Regions from separate parts of the Paenibacillus sp. FSL K6-4396 genome, predicted to be linked through region 3. Evidence: predicted binding sites of a transcription regulator. Region 3 holds the regulator's gene; each other region holds the start of a gene.
The links. The regulator Rex, encoded in region 3, represses fermentation and respiration genes when NADH is low (regulators of the CRP and FNR family bind a similar motif). The targets are predictions, from matches to a motif close to TTGTGAAATATTTCACAA.
Positions count from the first base shown of each region.

Region 1: a site for Rex is predicted at 5,452-5,469, ahead of adhE (bifunctional acetaldehyde-CoA/alcohol dehydrogenase). Genes of this name have one in related genera too.
Region 2: a site for Rex is predicted at 2,119-2,136, ahead of MHB85_RS29360 (cytochrome ubiquinol oxidase subunit I). Genes of this name have one in related genera too.

Region 1 is NZ_JBBOCR010000001.1:4,707,202-4,714,180, forward strand. It holds gene pflB (formate C-acetyltransferase) at 1-1,818, opposite strand, end outside; gene adhE (bifunctional acetaldehyde-CoA/alcohol dehydrogenase) at 2,759-5,371, opposite strand; gene MHB85_RS20720 (Crp/Fnr family transcriptional regulator) at 5,802-6,518, shown strand; gene MHB85_RS20725 (hypothetical protein) at 6,606-6,979, opposite strand, start outside.
Region 2 is NZ_JBBOCR010000001.1:6,720,671-6,727,649, reverse strand. It holds gene MHB85_RS29370 (glycosyltransferase) at 1-498, opposite strand, end outside; gene MHB85_RS29365 (tetratricopeptide repeat protein) at 498-1,790, opposite strand; gene MHB85_RS29360 (cytochrome ubiquinol oxidase subunit I) at 2,258-3,673, shown strand; gene cydB (cytochrome d ubiquinol oxidase subunit II) at 3,618-4,673, shown strand; gene cydD (thiol reductant ABC exporter subunit CydD) at 4,675-6,591, shown strand; gene cydC (thiol reductant ABC exporter subunit CydC) at 6,593-6,979, shown strand, end outside.
Region 3 is NZ_JBBOCR010000001.1:4,378,519-4,385,497, forward strand. It holds gene MHB85_RS18870 (cell wall elongation regulator TseB-like domain-containing protein) at 22-552, opposite strand; gene MHB85_RS18875 (amidohydrolase) at 571-1,899, opposite strand; gene MHB85_RS18880 (redox-sensing transcriptional repressor Rex) at 1,886-2,539, opposite strand; gene dinG (ATP-dependent DNA helicase DinG) at 2,758-5,619, opposite strand; gene MHB85_RS18890 (tetratricopeptide repeat protein) at 5,761-6,408, opposite strand; gene panD (aspartate 1-decarboxylase) at 6,502-6,885, opposite strand; gene panC (pantoate--beta-alanine ligase) at 6,878-6,979, opposite strand, start outside.

The DNA of each region.
Region 1 (6,979 bases), 330 kb from region 3:
GGAAGTGATCGTCAGAACGGATTGTGTTGGAACTGCGTTACGGTAAGCTTTGTGCTTGCGAATCATGCCCATGAAGTTCTCGACCAGTTCAACAGCAATGCTGTCTACGCTGTCTTCATTGTTACCGTAACAAGGGAAGTCTCCTTCGATTTCAAAATCAACGGCGATGCCTTGTTCGTTACGAATTGGTTTTACTTTGGCATATTTGATTGCACTCAGTGAATCTGCTGTAACCGAGAGACCGGCGATACCACAAGCCATCGTACGTACAATGTCACGGTCATGTAATGCCATTTCGATACGCTCATAGCTGTATTTATCGTGCATGTAGTGAATGACGTTGAGGGTGTTCATATACAGTTTCGCCAGCCACTCCATCATTGGTTTGAAGCGTTTCATAACCTCATTGTAATCCAGCACTTCGCTAGTGATGGCAGGATACTCAGGTCCAACTTGTGCTCCGGATTTCTCGTCACGACCACCGTTGATCGCATACAGGAGAGCTTTTGCCAAGTTGGCACGAGCGCCGAAGAATTGCATTTGTTTCCCGATCTTCATAGCCGATACACAGCATGCAATACCGTAATCGTCACCATAGATTGGACGCATCAGATCATCATTTTCATACTGGATTGAGCTGGTTTCAATGGATACTTTACTGCAATAATCTTTGAAAGCTTCTGGAAGTTTCGTGGACCAAAGTACAGTCAGGTTCGGTTCTGGTGCAGGACCCAGGTTGTGCAGTGTATGCAGGAAACGGAAGCTGTTTTTGGTTACGCGTGTTTCACCATTCACTGACATACCACCGATGGACTCAGTCACCCATGTTGGATCTCCACTGAACAGTTCGTTGTAATCCGGTGTACGCAGGAATTTGACAATCCGCAGTTTCATTACAAAATGGTCAACCAATTCCTGAGCCTGTTCTTCGGACAAAATGCCCTCTTGCAGGTCACGTTCAATGTAGATATCCAGGAAAGAAGATACACGTCCCAGTGACATCGCAGCACCGTTCTGTTCTTTGATCGCAGCGAGATAACCGAAGTACAACCATTGGAACGCTTCTTTTGCTGTTGTCGCTGGTAAGGAAATATCGAACCCGTGCATATCGCCCAATTGTTTCAATTCTTGCAATGCACGAATCTGTTCAGACAATTCTTCCCGCAGACGAATGACATCTTCATCAATGACATCAACTTCGAGTGCGTTCAATTCGCCTTTTTTGTTACGAATCAGGAAGTCTACCCCGTACAAAGCTACACGACGATAGTCACCGATGATCCGGCCACGGCCGTAAGCATCTGGCAGACCTGTGATAATCCCTGCTTTTCGCGCTGCACGCATATCGGAAGTATAAGCATCGAATACACCTTGGTTATGTGTTTTGCGAATGTTCGTAAATATATCAATGACGCCTTGAGGCAATTCGAAGCCGTATGCTTCACATGCATCAATCATCATCCGGATTCCGCCTGTTGGTTGAATGGAACGTTTGAACGGAGCATCGGTCTGAACGCCGACAATCTGCTCTTTGGATTGATCCAGATAACCTGGTTGGTGAGAAACAATAGTCGCTGGTGTGTTCACATCAACGTCAAGGACACCGCCGTTATCCCGTTCTTTTTTGGTCAGATCAGATACGATCTCCCACAATTCTTTGGTATTCTGGGTTGCATCTGCGAGGAACGCTTCATCACCGTAATACGGAGACAAGTTGTGTGCCAGAAAATCATTCACGTCTACGGATTTGGTCCATGTTCCTTTGGTAAAGTTTCTCCAGCCTGTTTGTTGTTTGACATCTTTTTCAATCACCGACATCGTAATCCCTCCACTAATTTGGATTTCTGGACACATAACATCTTGCTTCATTCGTATCATTGTGTGCCCAGAGCCGCGATTAATGTGAATTGTTTCACATAAACCGGAACATGTTCTCTCTACTTGGGAACCGGAACCGCGGAATGAATGTTTTTCTTACATTTTCAGTATACGACTTGGGGCTTTCATCATCTGTGATTTTTGTCACAAAGTCAGTGAACTAACTCACTCCACCTGCGCTGTGTCCCAATGAACCCTGTAAATTCACACTTAGCCACTGCGCGGGCAGAACAACTTCCGATCGCTGTTATCCCCGGATTTTTTCGATTTTATTTTTCAAAGGGGAAAATCCGGGGATAAAGGCGAACGCTCCGCATCTTCAGTTTTTTCTGCCCTCTCCGTTATTGTGTGAACATCTGGATCAAACAACCTCATCACGGATTCCGTGTAACCTCTTTAGGACCATTGCTCCCTTAAACTCGGAGCAAACAAGGACTTTGATCATTTCCTGAAAAACAGGTGCTTCGCTCTTCTGTTTTTCTGCCCTCTCCGTTATTGTGTGAACATCTGGCTCAAACAGCCACCTCACGGATTCCATGCCACCTCTTTAGAACCCTTTGCTCCTCTATGCTCGGAGCAAACAAGGACTTTGATCATTTCCTGAAAAACAGGTGCTTCGCTCTTCTGTTTTTCTGCCCTCTCCGTTATTGTGTGAACATCTGGCTCAAACAGCCACCTCACGGATTCCATGCCACCTCTTTAGAACCCTTTGCTCCTCTATGCTCGGAGCAAACTAAATCTTAGAATAAAACCTGAAAAACAGGTGCTTTGCTCTCCTATTTTTCTGCCCTCTCGTTATTGTGTGTAAGACGGCAATCGGGGCTCCCCTCTCGGGGAACCCTGATCTTCTTGCCGTAAGGCACGCTTCGTTCTAGATTTGTTATTCAAACTTTCCGTAGAAAGCGTTGCGGTATACATCAGCCAGTTCAGTTACCAACGGCAACTTCGGATTGGCGGTTGTACATTGGTCTTCGAAGGCACGGTCAGCCAGATAATCTACATGTGCTTCAAAGTCTTTGGCATCAAATCCGATTTCCTGGAACGATTCTTCAATGCCCAATGTTTTGTTCAGTTTGCGAATGGCATTGATAAGACTGGTTACGCCTTCTTCTGTTGTACGTGCAGGCAATCCCAGAATCCGGGCAATTTCGGCATACCGCTCATCCGCTATAAAGTGCGAATATTTCGGGAACGATGCAAATTTGGTCGGTTTTTTCGCGTTGTAACGAATGACGTGCGGCATCAGGATCGCATTGGTGCGTCCGTGTGCGGTGTGGTACTGACCGCCCCATTTATGCGCCAAGCTGTGGTTAATGCCCAGGAATGCGTTGGCAAACGCCATACCGGCAATGGTGGAAGCATTATGCATTTTCTCACGAGCCAGTTTATCTCCTTGCAGCGCAGATTGCTCCAGGTATTGGAATACCAGTTGGATTGCTTTGATCGCAAGTCCATCCGTGTAATCATTTGCCATAACAGATACATAAGCTTCAATCGCATGAGTCAGTACGTCCATACCTGTATCGGCAACGGCTGTTCTAGGCAGGGAGTATACGAACTCCGGATCGACAATCGCTACGTCTGGTGTCAGCTCATAATCTGCCAATGGATATTTGGTGTTACCTTGATTTTTATCCGTAATAACCGCGAACGATGTTACTTCAGAACCTGTACCTGATGTGGTTGGGATCGCTACAAATTTCGCTTTTACGCCGAGACGTGGATATTTGTAGATCCGTTTGCGGATATCCATGAATTTTTGTTTCAGATCGTTGAAGTCCGTGTCTGGATATTCATAGAACAACCACATGGCTTTGGCAGCATCCATCGGTGATCCACCGCCGAGTGCGATAATGCAGTCTGGTTGGAAGCGGCGCATCATTTCGGTTCCGCGATCTACTGTTGTTGTGGATGGATCTGGCTCAACATCGGAGAATACTTCGATCGCTACTGGCATTTGGCGTTGACGCAGATAGTGTTCTACCTTTTCAACATATCCAAGTTTCACCATCATGGCATCCGTAATAATCGCCACACGTGTGATATCAGGCATTTTGGCAAGATACTGTGTTGCCCCTTTTTCGAAGTAGACTTTGTTCGGCACTTTGAACCATTGCATATTCACGGTACGGCGAGCCACCCTTTTCACATTGATTAAGTTCACAGCGGTTACGTTAGAAGAAGTCGAGTTACGTCCGTATGATCCGCATCCCAGTGTCAATGATGGCATATTTGTGTTGTAGATATCCCCGATGGCACCGTGTGTGGATGGTGAGTTCACAATAATCCGTCCAGTTTGCAGACGATCTGCGAATTTGCCAATCACTTCTTCATTTGTGGAATGGATAACCGAGGAGTGACCCATGCCGCCAAAAGCAACCACTTCTGCTGCACGTTCAATTCCCTCTGCTGCCGTTTTAACTTTGTAACAAGCGAGTACCGGACTTAATTTCTCAGCCGACAATGGGAATTTCGTACCTACCCCTTCAATCTCGGCCACGAGAATTTTGGTGCCTGCTGGAACTTCAATTCCGCACAACTTCGCAATGCTCACCGCAGATTGACCAACAATCGCCGGGTTCACCGCACATTTCTCGGCATTAATCGCACCTGCTGTCAATTTTGCTGCTTCATCTTTGTTAACAAAGTAACAGCCATTTGCAATCATTTTTTTCTTCACTTGATCAAAGATCGGTTCTTCAATGATGACCGCTTGCTCGGAAGCACAGATCATGCCGTTGTCGAAAGACTTGGACAGGATCAAATCCGTTACTGCCTGATTGATATCCGCGCTTTTCTCGATGAAACAAGGTACGTTACCTGGTCCTACGCCCAGTGCAGGTTTACCACAGCTGTACGCTGCACGTACCATGCCTGATCCGCCTGTTGCCAGAATGAGAGCCACATCATTGTGATTCATCAGTTCGTTTGTACGATCCATGGAAGGATCATCAATCCATTGAATACAATCTGCTGGTGCACCATGTTTCACAGCCGCTTCCAGCAGGATTTTGGCAGCTTCCCGGCTACAATTCTGTGCAGATGGGTGGAAACCAAAGATGATCGGGTTACGCGTCTTGATGGAAATCAATGCTTTAAACATCGTCGTTGATGTTGGATTGGTAACTGGTGTAATCCCCATGATAATGCCGACCGGCTCCGCAATTTTCTGGAAGCTTTCATACTCGTTATCTTCAATCACACCTACGGTTTTGTCATACTTGATGCTGTGGTACACATATTCTGTTGCAAATATATTTTTGGTGATTTTATCCTCATACACTCCGCGGCCTGTTTCTTCTACGGCCATCTTGGCGAGCATCATGTGTTTATCCAGACCCGCAAGCGCCATCGCTTGCACAATCCGGTCAATCTGCTTCTGGTCCATCTTCATGAATGCGGCGTGTGCTTTATTCGCTTTGTCGATTAACGTTTGAATATACTGACCTGCTGTCGGTTCTTTTGCTGGGGCGACTTCGTTCTTTACAGCCATCTCCCTCATCCTCCTAAAGGTTCGTATTAGTTTGTCTCTCTCGTTTACATTCACATCGTAACATGACAATAAACTTAATTATGTGATTTTTTTCACAAAGTATAACAAATTTAATTTAAGTTTTGTAGTGTCCTTCATACGACCATTTTCACTTCCTATTTAAAATATAGGGCTGTAAAATTCATCCTCTCCACTAAAAGTGAATTTTATCACAATGTTTGAAATTTCGTCATTTTTGCCCCCTTTCCTTCCCCCTCAAACGGTAAGATTAGGTATATACTGAACTTAAAAATTGAACCACCGCAATTTGTACCGTCCTTCCTCCCGGCCGAGATGACCCTGATCAGGACGGCAACGGTTTGCGGCAAACCTCGGAGACTACTGGAAACTACAGAAGGTCGTCCGATGGACATAAAGGGGAGATAGACTTATGACAGAACTAACAACTGTACTGGAAAAGCGCGGCAATACCAATTGTTTCTCGGAAGCGAATTTCAACCATTTGCTGGTTACCATGAAAGATAGAACCTATCCGGAAGGTACACATCTGTACTGGGAAGGAGACGTCTCTGACAAACTTTATTATATGAAACGGGGCCGTGCACAGATCACCAAATCCACGGATGAAGGCAAGGAACTAATCATGTACATGTATCAGTCCGGTGATATGATTGGGCAGGCTGATCCCTTTTTTGGCTCTAAACACAGCTTCTCAGCGGAAGTGCTGGAGGATAGTGAGATCGGTGTACTGGAGCATAAAGACCTGGAGATGTTAATCTGCCAGCATTGTGACTTTGCGATCGACTTTATGAAATGGATGGGCATCCACCACCGGTTGACACAGACCAAATTCCGGGATCTCATGTTATATGGCAAACCGGGTGCACTTTGCTCCACCCTCATTCGGTTGTCGAATTCGTATGGTGAGCCGCATGGAGAGCATGTCATTATTCACAAAAAAATTACCCACACGGACCTGTCCAATATGATTGGAGCCACTCGTGAAAGTGTAAACCGCATGTTAAGCGACCTGCGTAAGAAAGATGGGATTGAATATGACAATGGCATGATTGTCATCAAAGATCTGAAGATGCTGCAAGGAATCTGTCACTGTGAACTTTGCCCGAACGAGATCTGTCGTATTTAATATTTGACTATGCTAATCGGATGTTGCTTATATATTTAATGAAAAAAAGCCCAGTTCTCTAAAAAGAGATTGGGCTTCTTGGTATACTTAGGATGCATTGGTCAATTCAAGCTTTACCGCATCACGTGGATTCAATTTCATGTCCAGACCATTTTCCATTAATTCTTTGTCATTCACCATAATGACCCATCGCTCATTCATACGAGGCGTAACATTCTCGACCGAAACAACAAATTTGTTATTCTCCGACATTCTTACAATGCCGCTGGACTTCAACACATCACGAACTGTGCACTCTTGAACGTAGACGCCGGCATATTGACGATTAAGGGTTGGCATAATGTTTCCACCGCTAACCTTGAGTAACGTTGTCTGATATGCAACGCCATCCCCCTCACTGTCAGCGGCTTTCACGTAAATGATCACTTCATCTTTGGCATGAAGTTCCATGTCCCAATCTT
Region 2 (6,979 bases), 2.3 Mb from region 3:
ACGCCATTCCTCAGCGAACAGCGGTTTCTCCAGTACTTCCAGACGGACCACCTTAGGGTAGGATTTACATATATCCGGTGTTCCGTCTGTGCTGGCATCGTCCACAATGACGATCTCATCCACGAACTCACTCAGATCATGCAATACTTCTTCCAGGTATCGGCCACGTTCATTGCGAACCTGGAGCATGGCGGTGAGCTTGTTACCTTTGCTTTTGCGAACCCGACGAATGGAGAAGGGTTCTTTGAATACACTCGTTTCCTCTTGTGATACAGCAGCATTCTGTTCTGCCTGACCTTGTGAATCATTCCAGTGATGCACTTGGCTTCGGATGTCCTGCGTTGGTTGTACATGATCCGGGGGATGATCTCCACTTTCCAATGCGTCTGTATGTGTTCGATCGACTATTTCGGTTGGCGTGTAAGTAGTTTCGGTTCGGATATTCCTGTGCACCATCGGTCCATTCAACTGTTGCCTGCGCTTCTTCGGGTCCAGCATCATGGCACCTCCCCAAGCAATTGCTGTACGGCATGATCCAACAGCTCCAGCTCGACAATCCGGGCCAGCGCATCTTCATCCTCCAGTGCTGTCTCAAGGAAATGTCGGACTGCCCCGTGTCGTTCCCCTCGCAGTGCCAGCGCACTGCCGGATAATTGCTGATAGTCCCGGCGACTGGCATCATCCTGAATATCGACTGCATGCACCAGCGCCAGTGCCTCTTCCACGCGTCCAGTCTCCTGGTAGATGCGGAATTTCCAATGTCTCGCGGTTTCTCCGCCAAGTTCGTCAAGGATACGCAGGGCATTTCCGTAATCATCGTTCATACGCAGTACTTCCGCTCGTACAAGTTGATCTTCTCCCGCCTCAAGCCAGCGACATAACTGTTCATAATGATGCCGTTCTTGTTCATCGGCTGCACTAATTCCATACACCCGCAGGGCGTCCTCCAACTGTCCGGCCCGGGCATGAATGGCAGACAGGAATCTATAGTGGGAGACTACACAGTCACCGCGACCATTCAATACCGCATGGGAGAATGCCTCTTGAAGTGAATTGATAGACCGCGGATCTTCAAGCAAGTACTCATAGGCTGCCAGCAAAAAGGATATCGTCTCATGTGCACCTGCTTTGGCTCGGAGCTGTCGGTAGAAGTCGGCACGTACACTGCATTGAAGCAGGGTGACGCTATCCGGAGTGCCTGACAGGATCTGCCGCAGCGCATGCAGGAAGAACAGTTCGTAGTCCCGGAGAGGGACTTCGAGATCATCTTTTTGCATCGTACCTGCAGGTGCAGGGTCTTCACCGCCCAGCCAGATGGCACGTACGCCTTGGAAAAGCAGCTTCATATAACGTGTTTCGGAGGATGTGCCGACCAGATCGGCGATGCCGACCAGTTTGGAAATACTGCTCTCCCATAGCGGAGATTCTGCTTCGTTTCCAGCAGGCTCAGGGAGCAGGGCAATACATAGCTCAGGCTCCAGCGAAGCCGTAGCTATTAGCCAGTAGGGATGGGCGACTACGGCTACGGTGCGAGGTTTCAGCAATAGCTGCTCGGCTTCAGGGAGGGAGATGACGGTAATGGCTGGAGGTACATCTTCTGTTTGCGTCAGGCTGCTGACGTAGTAGACCTCTCCCTCGATCGACAGCAGTGCAGCAATATCGGGATAGGGAAAGGATGACCAGCCCCCTTTGCGGGGGAAGAGAACATATCGGACCGGGGACTGTGTTGTACTGGCCTTATTCAGGCTGACTTCGGAGTCTTCACCTGGTAATGGCGCAGGTTTTTCCATGAATCGTTCACCTCACCTTGACTGTAATATGGCGCGTCATTCGTTCTGCATGTACTTCATGCTTTCACTTCATATGTAAAGCCCTCACGGTACTTCGCATGATATGCCTGAGACTAACATATGGGCATTCCGTCCCAAACATGAGTATCTTCCATGAATAGATGAAGTAGGCAAGCCATTATAGAGCTTCCCTAAGCTCCAATCCTCCATTTTGGCTTCATTCCACGTTCTCGATACTGAAAAAAAGATATTTGAATTCGCACTACAATAGGCTGATTTTTATCTTTTGTGTGACCAGGATCACTTTTTTTTGCTCTGGAGACGGAGATTGTGATAATTATCACATGTATAAAATAGGGAATCTGGCACAATACGTTCATCAACGTATTTGGCGGACAGACAGCGAAGGTGCAGCTTCAATGCCAGATACGCATACTGCGAAGTGAACAGAAAGAAGGGGTAACGGTATGGATCCGATTATGTTATCGCGTATCCAATATGCACTTACAACGATTTTCCATTTCTTTTTTGTCCCGCTATCCATCGGTCTTGTACTGTTGGTTGCAATCATGGAGACGTTGTACGTTGTTAAGGGTAAGGAAATCTACAAAACGATGGCGAAGTTCTGGGGCAAGCTGTTCCTGATTAACTTTGCCGTCGGGGTAGTCACAGGTATTTTGCAAGAGTTTCAGTTCGGTATGAACTGGTCCGAGTACTCCCGATTTGTCGGGGACGTGTTCGGTGCGCCACTGGCTATTGAAGCGCTACTGGCGTTTTTTATGGAGTCTACATTTATTGGTTTGTGGATATTTGGATGGGATCGTTTGTCCAAAAAAGTGCACCTGGCCTGCATCTGGCTGGTGTTTGTCGGCACATTCCTGTCCGCGCTGTGGATTCTGGCAGCCAATTCATTTATGCAGCATCCGGTCGGGTTTGAGATTAACAACGGCCGAGCCGAGATGAATGATTTCTTTGCACTCATCACGAATGGTCAGTTGCTCGTCGAGTTCCCACATACGATTTTTGGGGCATTGATGACAGGGGCCTTTGTTGTAACCGGGATCAGTGCCTACAAATTAATGAAGAAGCAGGATGTGGAGATCTTCCGCAAATCGTTTAATATCGCGATCATTATCGCTCTTGTTTCTTCATTTGGTGTAGCTTTCTCTGGACACTTCCAGGCTCAATATCTCGTGGAGACACAGCCGATGAAGATGGCAGCCAGTGAAGGCACATGGACAACGACAGAAGATCCGGCACCATGGACGGTGGTCGCTTTTATCGATCCGGATAAACAGGAGAGTACGGGTGAGATCAAAATCCCTGGATTGCTCAGTTACCTGTCCTACAGCAAGTTCTCCGGTAGTGTCAAAGGCATGAAGGAACTGAATGCTGAGTATCAGCAGACGTATGGACCGGGGGACTACATCCCGCCGGTACGGACAACGTTCTGGAGTTTCCGTATTATGATCGCAGCGGGTGGTTTGATGATTGTGCTGGCTCTGTACGGTACGTTTCTGGCTGTGCGCAAGAAGCTGGAGGTCGCTGGAAAGTGGTTTATGCGTCTGATGGTATTTGCCATCTCCCTGCCGTTTATCGCCAATACATCAGGTTGGATCATGACCGAGGTTGGAAGACAGCCATGGACGGTATTTGGTTATATGACCACCGAGGCCGGGGTCTCACCGAACGTATCCGCAGGAATGATCCTGTTCTCCACGATTGCGTTCACAGCCGCGTATACGGTTCTTGGTATCGTGATGGTATACCTGTTCGTACGTGAGATCAAGGCAGGACCATTTGCGGTCGATAAGCCGGAAGATCACGATGAATCGGCCGATCCGTTCGGCGTGGATGGAGGTTATTCCGTTGTCACTAAGTGAGTTGTGGTTTTTGCTGATTGCCGTATTGTTTGTTGGTTTCTTCTTTTTGGAAGGTTTTGATTTTGGTGTGGGGATGTCTACAGGCATTATTGCCAAAACGGATCGTGAACGCCGGACCCTGATCAACTCGATTGGTCCGTTCTGGGATGGTAACGAAGTATGGCTGATTACAGCAGGGGGCGCAATGTTTGCTGCCTTCCCGCACTGGTATGCCACGATGTTCAGTGGTTTCTACCTGCCGCTTGTGGTCGTGTTACTCGGCTTGATTGGTCGCGGGGTTGCCTTCGAATTCCGCAGTAAAATGAAACAGCAGCGCTGGCGCAAAACATGGGATATCATCATTGTGGTATCCAGCGCTCTCCTGCCTTTCCTGTTCGGCGTAGTCTTTGCCACGTTCATGAAGGGTCTGCCCATTGATGGGGAGATGCAGTTGCGTGCAGGATTCCTCGATATTGTTAATCCGTACACCGTGATTGGTGGCTTGAGCGTAACGCTGTTGTGTCTCGTTCATGGATTGCTGTTTGCATCACTACGAACAGTTGGTGATCTAAGAGAGCGTGCCTTGAAGACAGCACAAAAATTGATGCTGCCGCTGGCTGCACTACTCGCTGTTTACGCGTTAATGACGTATTTCATGACGGATGTGTTCGCCGTACGGGGCTGGGCTCTTTGGATCATGGTTGTACTTGGCGCAGTCGCGCTTGCACTTGCGGCATACTTTGTTCGTCAGAAGCGTGAAGGCTGGGCTTTTGGTATGACTGGAGCAGTGATTGCAATTGCCTTTGCCTCGGTCTTTATTGGACTGTTCCCAAGAGTGATGGTGAGTTCCTTTGGAGCGGCATATGACCTGACTGTATACAACGCCGCATCCGGTGCGTATTCATTGAAAGTAATGACCATTGTAGCTTGCACATTGCTGCCGTTTGTTCTTGGCTATCAGATCTGGAGTTATTATATCTTCCGCAAACGTCTGAACGAGCAGCACCACCTGGAGTACTGATATGGGACGGGGGCTGCTGAAGCTGCCGGGCATCCGGCCAGTACTCGCGCTGGCATCAGCGCTGGTACTGTTACAGGCGATGACGATCATTATGCAAGCCAAATGGCTGGCACAGGCCATCACGGCATTGTTTGAAGGTTCATCCATAACGGAGCAGTACCCGGTACTGCTGTTGTTCCTGGCTGCTTTTGCCGCCCGCTACGCCCTATCCTTCTGGTTACAACTTGTGACTTCACGATATGCGGATAAGACAGGGACTGATCTGCGCAGACAGATGGTGGAGCAGTGGTTCAAACTTGGGCCGCGTTATGCCAAGACCGAGGGCACAGGGCATCTGGTTACACTGGCACGTGAGGGAACCGCTCAATACAAGACGTATCTCGAACTATTCATTCCTCGCATGCTGGGCATAGGATTCACACCCATCGTCATTTTGCTGTATGTGTTCAAGCTGGATATGATGTCCGGGGTTATTCTGATGCTGACACTACCAATCCTGATCGTGTTCATGATTCTGATTGGCCTCGCAGCTCAGCGGAAGATAGACGGACAATTCCGATCCTACAAAGCACTCGCTAACCATTTTGTTGATACCTTGCGTGGGCTGGAGACGCTAAAAACATTGGGACAGAGCAAAACACATGAAGGCTCCATTCGGCGGGTCAGTCAGCGGTATCGGAAGGCGACGATGTCCACCCTGCGTATGGCCTTCCTTTCTTCATTTGCACTCGATTTCTTCACCATGCTGTCCGTTGCTTCGGTGGCGGTTGGTCTGGGATTACGTCTGACGGAAGGGCATATGCTGCTTGGCCCTGCGTTGGCGGTACTGATTCTGGCACCCGAATATTTCCTGCCTGTACGTATGCTCGGCGCTGATTATCATGCCACATTGGACGGTAAGGAAGCCGGAGCGGCCATTAATCAGGTGATTGAACGGGGGAAAGCTGCTGAACGGAAACAGAAAGAAGCTTATGCAAACGTTGTTGCGCACGCGGACATGGCAGAGGATGGGACGGGACATGCATCATCGTTATCTTGGGGTAAAAGGAAAGCGGGCATTTCGACCATACGTGTCGTGTTGAACGATAAAACGGCTGCGGGACATCTTGCTCCTGATCCTGCTTCTGTTTCTACTATTCCTGAGCTTGTTTCTTCCGCTTCCTCAGTGTTCTCCTGGAATGAGAATAGCAGATTGGCTCTAACCGATGTACAGGTACGACATGATGATGAAGGTCCTTATTCGCTAAAGGATGTCACATTTCAGATCACAGGTCTTGGAAAAATCGGTATTATCGGTGCCAGCGGAGCAGGCAAGTCCACATTAATCGATGTATTGGCTGGTTTCCAGTTACCTACTTCGGGTCAAGTACTGGCTAACGGACAGCCGGTTACACCGGATATGCTCGAATCTTGGCGAAGACAGACGGCAGCTATCCCGCAGCATCCGTATATCTTTAGTGGAAGCCTGGCCGATAACGTTCGTTTCTACATGCCAGAGGCTTCGGATGCGGAGGTGGCCAAGGCCATTAGCGCAGCTGGATTAACCAAGCTGCTGTTCTCATTATCCGGTGGGCTACATGAGCTCATTGGGGCTGGTGGCAGACAGCTCAGTGGGGGGCAGGAGCAACGGGTGGCACTGGCAAGAGCTTTGCTTAGTCAACGAAACATCCTGTTGCTCGATGAACCGACAGCTCATCTGGATGTAGAGACAGAGTATGAACTGAAACAGACCATGCTGCCACTGTTTGAAGGCAAACTTGTATTTTTGGCTACCCATCGTCTGCATTGGATGCCGCATATGGATCGAATTATTGTCATGGACGGTGGCACAGTGGCAGAGACGGGAACACATCAGGAATTGCTGGCACGACAAGGTGTATATTATCAGATGATTCAGGCTCAGATGGAGGCGATATAAAATGAAGTCCGGATATGAACATATGGAGACCGTCCGTAACGGAAAAGAAAAAAATAGCTGGATCGCTCCGTATGTGGCACAGTACCGCTGGAGATTCATCGCAGTCATTGCGCTGGGTACATGCGCTGCCTTGTGTGCGGTACTGCTGCTGTTCACCTCCGGATTTCTGATCTCCAAGTCTGCGCTGCGTCCTGAAAATATTCTGATGGTGTATGTACCTATTGTCGGTGTACGTGCATTTGGGATATTTCGCGCCGTCTTTCGATATATCGAGCGATTGGCAGGACATGATGCCGTACTGCGTGTGTTGGCCGATCAACGGGTGAAGTTATATCGCATTCTGGAGCCACAGGCCCTGTTCCTGCGCTCTCGCATGCAGACCGGAGAT
Region 3 (6,979 bases):
AGTTATGTCACTCTATTTGTACTAGCTGTTCGGGAGTGTGTAGACCAGGTCCACCTGTTCTCCATTGCTAAAACGATAAAAGCGATAGTGGTTATGCGTACCGTCTTTATAATACACTTGCCACACATATATTCCATTCACAACTCCGGGCATGATTCGTTTAATCTCGCCGGCAGGAACTTCAGAACTGAAGCGATTGCGGATCTGCGCTTCGGACATGCCATTCTGCAGCAGCTCACTGTGTACAGCGTTTGCACCCTTAGCCGGTTCATTGTTTGCATCGAATTTAACCCAGACCATAACATCCTGGTTATCCTTATTTTTGCCGATCAGGGTCCAGTAGATGTTGTCTGAGCCTTCTTTATCTCCCCAGATGTACTTGCGCAATTCATCATAGGATGTAATGCCCAGTTGCTTCTGTGCTGCCTGTATAGCGAGAGCTTCTTCCTTACGCTGGTCCTGCGTGACATAGACGTAATAACGCTGAAGTCCAAACAGAATCAGAACCAGTGCAAGCAGCGAAATCCATATCCACTTCTTTTTTTTCTTCAAAAGTCGAACTTCCTTTCCCTATGATGCTCTGTCCTGCAATTTACGAGCAAGCAGACCATCAAATGCCAATTGAGCCTCACGCAAAATGCGTTCTTCATCCAGCGTCAGACATTCGCCGTGTTTGACCACTTGTTTTCCATCCACCCATACGTGCTCAACATCTTTGGCAGAAGCCGAGTAGATCGTATGTGAGATCAGGTCTGTATGTGGATAGAAATGTGCCTGTTCAATGTCAAGAGCGATAAAATCAGCCTTCATGCCGACCTCAAGTGCTCCGGTATTGTTCAAGAAAATGGATTTGGCACCGTATGACGTTCCGAGGAGTAACGCTTCGCCTGCTGGCACAGCCGTCGGGTCACCAGATACACCTTTGTGGATCAATGCAGCCAGTCTCATTTCCTCGAACATATCCAGGTTGTTGTTGCTTGCCGGTCCGTCTGTTCCGAGTGACACGGTAACTCCTGCTTTCAGTAACGCTGGTACCCGCGCAACACCGGAAGCAAGTTTCAGGTTACTTCCCGGGTTATGGGATACAGCCACATCATGACGGGCCAGAATCTCAATCTCTTCGTCATTCAGATGCACAGCATGTGCAACCAGGGATGGACGTGAGAAAAAGCCCAGTTTCTCCAGATGTGCCACAGGACGCAGTCCATAATCAGCCACGTTCTGCTCCACTTCACGAAGCGTTTCAGACATATGTGTATGGAGAGGAAGGTTCAGGTCGTTCGCGACCTGCACAAGCTTCTCTATGTAGTCAGGAGGGCATGTATATGGGGCGTGTGGCGAGATTACAGTTGTAATGCGACCATCTGCCTGTCCATTCCACTCACGTGCAAACGCTGCCGACTCCTCCAGTTTCCGCAGTTGCTCTTCTTCCGAGCACAGCCCGATTACACCACGTGCCAGTGCTGCTCTAACGCCGGATTGCTCCACAACTTTGGCAACTTGATCCATGTGATCGTACATGTCCAGGAAAGCTGTAGTTCCGCCTTTCAACATTTCAAGCACCGATAGCGAAGTTCCCCAATATACGTCTTGTGAAGTCATTTTCGCTTCCATCGGCCACATTTTTTCCTGCAACCATACTTGCAACGCAAGATCATCTCCGTGCCCTCTGAGCAACGACATTGCTGCATGACCATGCGTATTGATCAGACCCGGCAGGAAGAACAGTCCTTTTCCATCCACTTTGGTACAATTTTTGTCTCCATCCGGCAATGTCTCACCAATATGCACAATCTTGTCATCCTCGACAACCATGTATCCTTGAACCACGTTCCATGTTGTGCCACCTTCATTAACGGCAAATTTGCCGTTGTGAATTACCCATCTATTTGTTGTCATCTTCCTCGTCGTCCTTTCCAGTCTCCAAGTAATAGGCCAAACTAAGCAGATCCGTTGTAAAGTCAGCATGGTGAATGCGGATATGCGGCGGTGTTTTTAGAATGGTTGGTGCAAAATTAAGAATCGCTTCGATTCCGGATTCAATAAGCTGATCGGCTACATTTTGGGCTTCCGTATCCGGAACCGTGATAATTCCGATGCGGATGTTTTCTGTTTTAACCGCTTCCGTCAATTCATTCATTGGTTTTACCGTCAAACTGTTAATTTGACTACCAATCTTCGGTCCATATGCATCAAATACAGCAACAATCTTCATGTTGTCTTTCAGATATGCATTGTAGTTGGACAAGGCTTGACCGAGATTACCCGCTCCTACCAGAGCTACATTAATTTGCTGATCGATTTTGAGAATGTGACGAATTTTCTCGATCAAATAGGATACATCATACCCGATCCCTTTACGACCAAAATCACCGAAGTAAGCCAGGTCTTTACGAATTTGGGCCGGATTCAGATCCAGCCTCTGTCCAAGCTCTTGAGAAGAAACAGTAGCCACCTCACGCTGATGTAACTCGTTCAAATAACGCAAGTATACAGGCAGACGTCGTACCACCGCTTCCGAAATTTTATCCGATTTCATTCTTGCTCCCCCTTACCAAGGCCACGATAAAATAATAGATGAAAAGATGAGCATTCTGTATAAACTCAAAGATAAACATGACATTTTATACAGAATGCTCCTTGTAATTTAGGTTATAAGTTCTTACGTGCAACTGCTTTAATCGGATACGGAAATATCTAATAAAGTTTAACGCCAAACGATAGTCTCATGCAATGATATAACGAACAAAACAACCATTATTCTTGTTCATTAACAGGTTTTTCTAACCACTCGGTAATTCGTGGAACCATTTGCTCCGTGAGCATATGCTCCATTTTGGGACCAGGTAATGAATATAAAAAGAATTTACCATAGTACGCTTCAATCACCCGTGTATCATAAACAATGACAATTCCTCTGTCCTTCGCTGTACGCACCAACCGGCCAAATCCCTGCTTGAAACGAATGACCGCTTGCGGCACGGACAGTTTCATGAATGGATTTTTCTTCTGTTCCTGAAGCAACTCACTCTTGGCTTCCACCAACGGATGATTCGGTGGCTGGAAAGGCAGTCGCACAATAGCGAGACAGGTTAGCGCCTCTCCCGGGATATCTACACCCTCCCAGAAGCTGCTTGTACCCAGAAGTACCGTAGCTTTGGCATCTTGGAACCTGCGAGTCAGCTTAGAGCGGCTTCCACTGTCAACGCCTTGCCCAAGCAACGAGATGTCGTTACCAGATAGCGCCTCCTTCAGCGGATCATAGACCTGTCGCAACATCTTGTATGAAGTAAACAGAACCATCATGCGTCCACGCGTGGCAATTGCCGTCTCTGCAAGTGATTGCACCAGCATATTAACAAAGTGCGCATCACCCACACTACCCTTCACACTCGGGAAATCACGCGGAATCACCAGAAGTGCCTGATCGCGATAGTTGAAAGGTGATGGCAGCATCGACGTTAACAACCGATTATTCTCGGAAGCTTCCTGCAAGCCAAGCTGTTCAATCATGAACTGGAATGATTTATCTACCGAAAGCGTAGCCGATGTAAGCACAACACTTTTCTTTTTATCAAAAAATAAATCCTTAAGTTGTGCACTGACATCTACAGGTACAGCATACAGCTGGAGAGATTTGCTGCGGAATTGACCACTGGCTTCCATCCAGTACACCGTTTTGGCATCATCCATACGCATGAAGAAACGCAGATTCTCCTTCAATGTGGTCAGATCTTTCAGCAATCCTGTAATGTCCGTAATCAGACTATCCGATTGATAATCATCCTGATCCTCTTTCACTTCAAGCAGCAATTTGTCCCCTTTGCGAACCAAATCGCCCAGAGTCACATAGATCTGGTTCTCCAGATCCTGCAACTCCTGCCATTTTGCAGGTTTCTGAGAAGCTTTCAGACGCAGGGAAAATTGCCCCGTCTCTCCCGGTGAAGCATCACTTCGTTCAGGCAACAGACCGAACAAGGCATCACTCATACGATCCCACAGCTCCTTAACTTCAAGAGCGAGCGGGAACATCTGATCCACCATGGAACCCCATTGCACCGAATTTTCATGCCCGGATAACTGCGAACGAAGCATAGGCAGCTGTCCATTACGACTGTCTTTAAACAGGCGGGTCAGTGTATGAACCAAGGTGAAATATTTCATATGCATTCCAAGATGTTTACCAGCGACATCCTCCAGATGATGTGCTTCATCGATCACAAGACTCTCATAGGCTGGCAGCAGCTGATGCGCGGCTTTCACATCCGTAAATAATTTGGAGTGATTGGTGATTACAATATCAGACAACCCGGCCTCATGTTTGGCACGATGGTAGAAACATTTGCGGAACCATGGACATGATCTTCCCAGACAAGACTCAGATTCGCTCTGTACCGTCTCCCAGAAGTCCCCTCCGCGTCCGCTAAGGTTAAGTTCCTCATCATCTCCGGTTTCGGTCTGCGTAAGCCAGACAATCATCTGAGCAGCTGTGAAATAATCCTCTTTAGGTGTGGCGAATTCACGTTTATTGATTTTGTGTTCAAATTTGCGCAGGCACAGGTAATGTCCACGCCCTTTGAATACAGCAGCCTTAAACGGGAACGGAACCACTTGAGTCAGCATCGGAATGTCCCGCTCTCTCAATTGCTCCTGCAGGTTGATTGTATGCGTGCTGACCATAACTTTCTGTTCTTGCTTCACACTTTCGTAAATAGCAGGCAAGAGATAACCCAGAGATTTACCAGTGCCTGTTCCTGCTTCGATCAAGAGATGTTTCTCTTCATCCAGGGCTTGCCTTACACTGCTGAACATCTGAGTCTGCGCTTCACGCTCTTCGTAATGATCCAGCGTATCCTTCAGGTTCTCCCGAACCTGGTCCATAAACTGTTCGAAGCTTACACTATCGAGGGGGTTAGCCTCCCGCTCATCGCGTGGTGCACCTATATCAGTCCAATCACTTACATTAAGAGCAAGCTGACGATAATAGGTATGTCCGTCCAGATCCTGAATCGGCTCTGCTTCCTTCTCACTGCGCATTCCGTCCAAAAACCAACCCAAGTCACTGTCTTCTGGTGCAAACAGATCACTGAGGCGCTGAATCGTTATGAGCGGTAATTCCTTTAACTCATCCAGACATTTGAGCAGCACATAGGCTGTCGCCAGTGCATCACTGTCTGCCTGGTGAGGGCGATCATGTTGAAATCCAAATTCGGAAGACACATAACCAAGTTGATAAGAACCCAGTGATGGGAATGTAATCTTCAGAAAATCAATCGTGTCCAGAATGCGGCCAGTGAACGGCAAATACCCGCAACGGTCAAGAGCATTCTGCAAAAAGTGAAAATCAAAAGCGACGTTGTGTCCAACAAGCACCACATCATTAAGCAGCGGAACCATCTCCATCATCATCTCTTCAAGTGAAGGAGCGTCCGCCACATCTTCATCGGTAATACCCGTCAACCCCGAAATAAACGGGGGAATCGGTACACCAGGGTTCACATAAGAACTATATATTTGAGTTATGCTGTAGTCATGATCTATGATGGCAAGTCCGGCCTGTATAATCTCACCGTCGGACTGCGTGCCGGTTGTTTCGAAATCCAATACGGCAAATTTCATTGCAATGTACGGTCCCTTCCATTCCAGTCTATGTTACAGCATAGCAAAAAAAAGGGGATTTGAAAATTAACTGACAAAAAAGCGGTGTCCCCGCCGCTATGCCAAAGGAGGGAACACCGTTTTTTGTCGCCGAATTCCCGCTTAATGAAGGGTCGTCAGCTGATTAGCATATTGCAATTTTCCCCTGTTCAACCTGCAAGCTTCCATGTTGTACAGTGGTTCGGTCAATGTCGGGTCATACTGAAGGGCCTGTGCAAAGAGTGAGCATGCAGCTTCGGGATTCGCAAGCTTGGCTTGAATACAGCCCAGGGCGTTACATACAAGCCCTTTTAATCGAGGAGAACCCTTAAGGTACATGATCTGCTGCAAATGTGTCCCGGCTTCCGCCATTTGTTCCAGATTCAGATACGCGAGCGCCAGGTAAAAACGTGTCAATGCACTCTCCGGATGGTCGGTCACAACCCGGGAGAACTGCATGATCGCCTGCGGATACATCTGTAATTTGAAATAGCCCTGACCTCGACTGAAACATTCCAGATGGAGTTCAGGCAGAGCAGTAACAGCTTCCTGTTCCGGTTCAAGGGAAGTAGGCTTATCCATCTCCCGCTCCCTCACCTGGCTCATCTTTTCTTCAAACATCAGCCATTCATCCAGCATTCCGTCACTCATCCGCTTAAGCAAATTCCACTTTTGCAGCAATTCCTGTTTGTTTAGGCCTTCAGCGGAAGGATAGCTCTTGATAATTTCATCTAACATGTCGTTCATTTCTGCGAAAACATGCTGGAACATCGATGCATCCCCACCCTTGAAAAAATGGATTAGTGCAGTGACCTGTACTCATTTTTTGCTTCAAGGGCCGATTTCATTCTCCTTACCAGTCGATTACATAATTGTTGCGTGGACTTCCTGTTTCATTGTTTGTACAGGTTTATTCTGTCCATCTACAAACACAACGGTTGGTTTGTGAGTATTTGCCTCTTCTTGCGACATCATGGCGTAAGAAATGATAATGACGTTATCTCCAGGCTGCACCAGACGTGCAGCTGCGCCGTTAAGACATATGACCCCGCTTCCGCGTGGTCCTGGAATCACATAAGTTTCCAGACGTGCACCATTGTTGTTGTTCACGATTTGCACTTTTTCGTTTTCCATCAAGTCGGATGTTTCCATCAAATCTTCATCTATGGTAATGCTACCCACATAGTTCAAGTTGGCTTCCGTTACCGTAGCCCGGTGAATTTTGGATTTCATCAGTGTTCTAAACATGGGACAGTACCTCCGATTTTTGCAACCTTATATTGTCAATCAATCTTGTTTTTCCGAATTTCACCGCAAGTGCAATGAGCAGATCATCACGTCC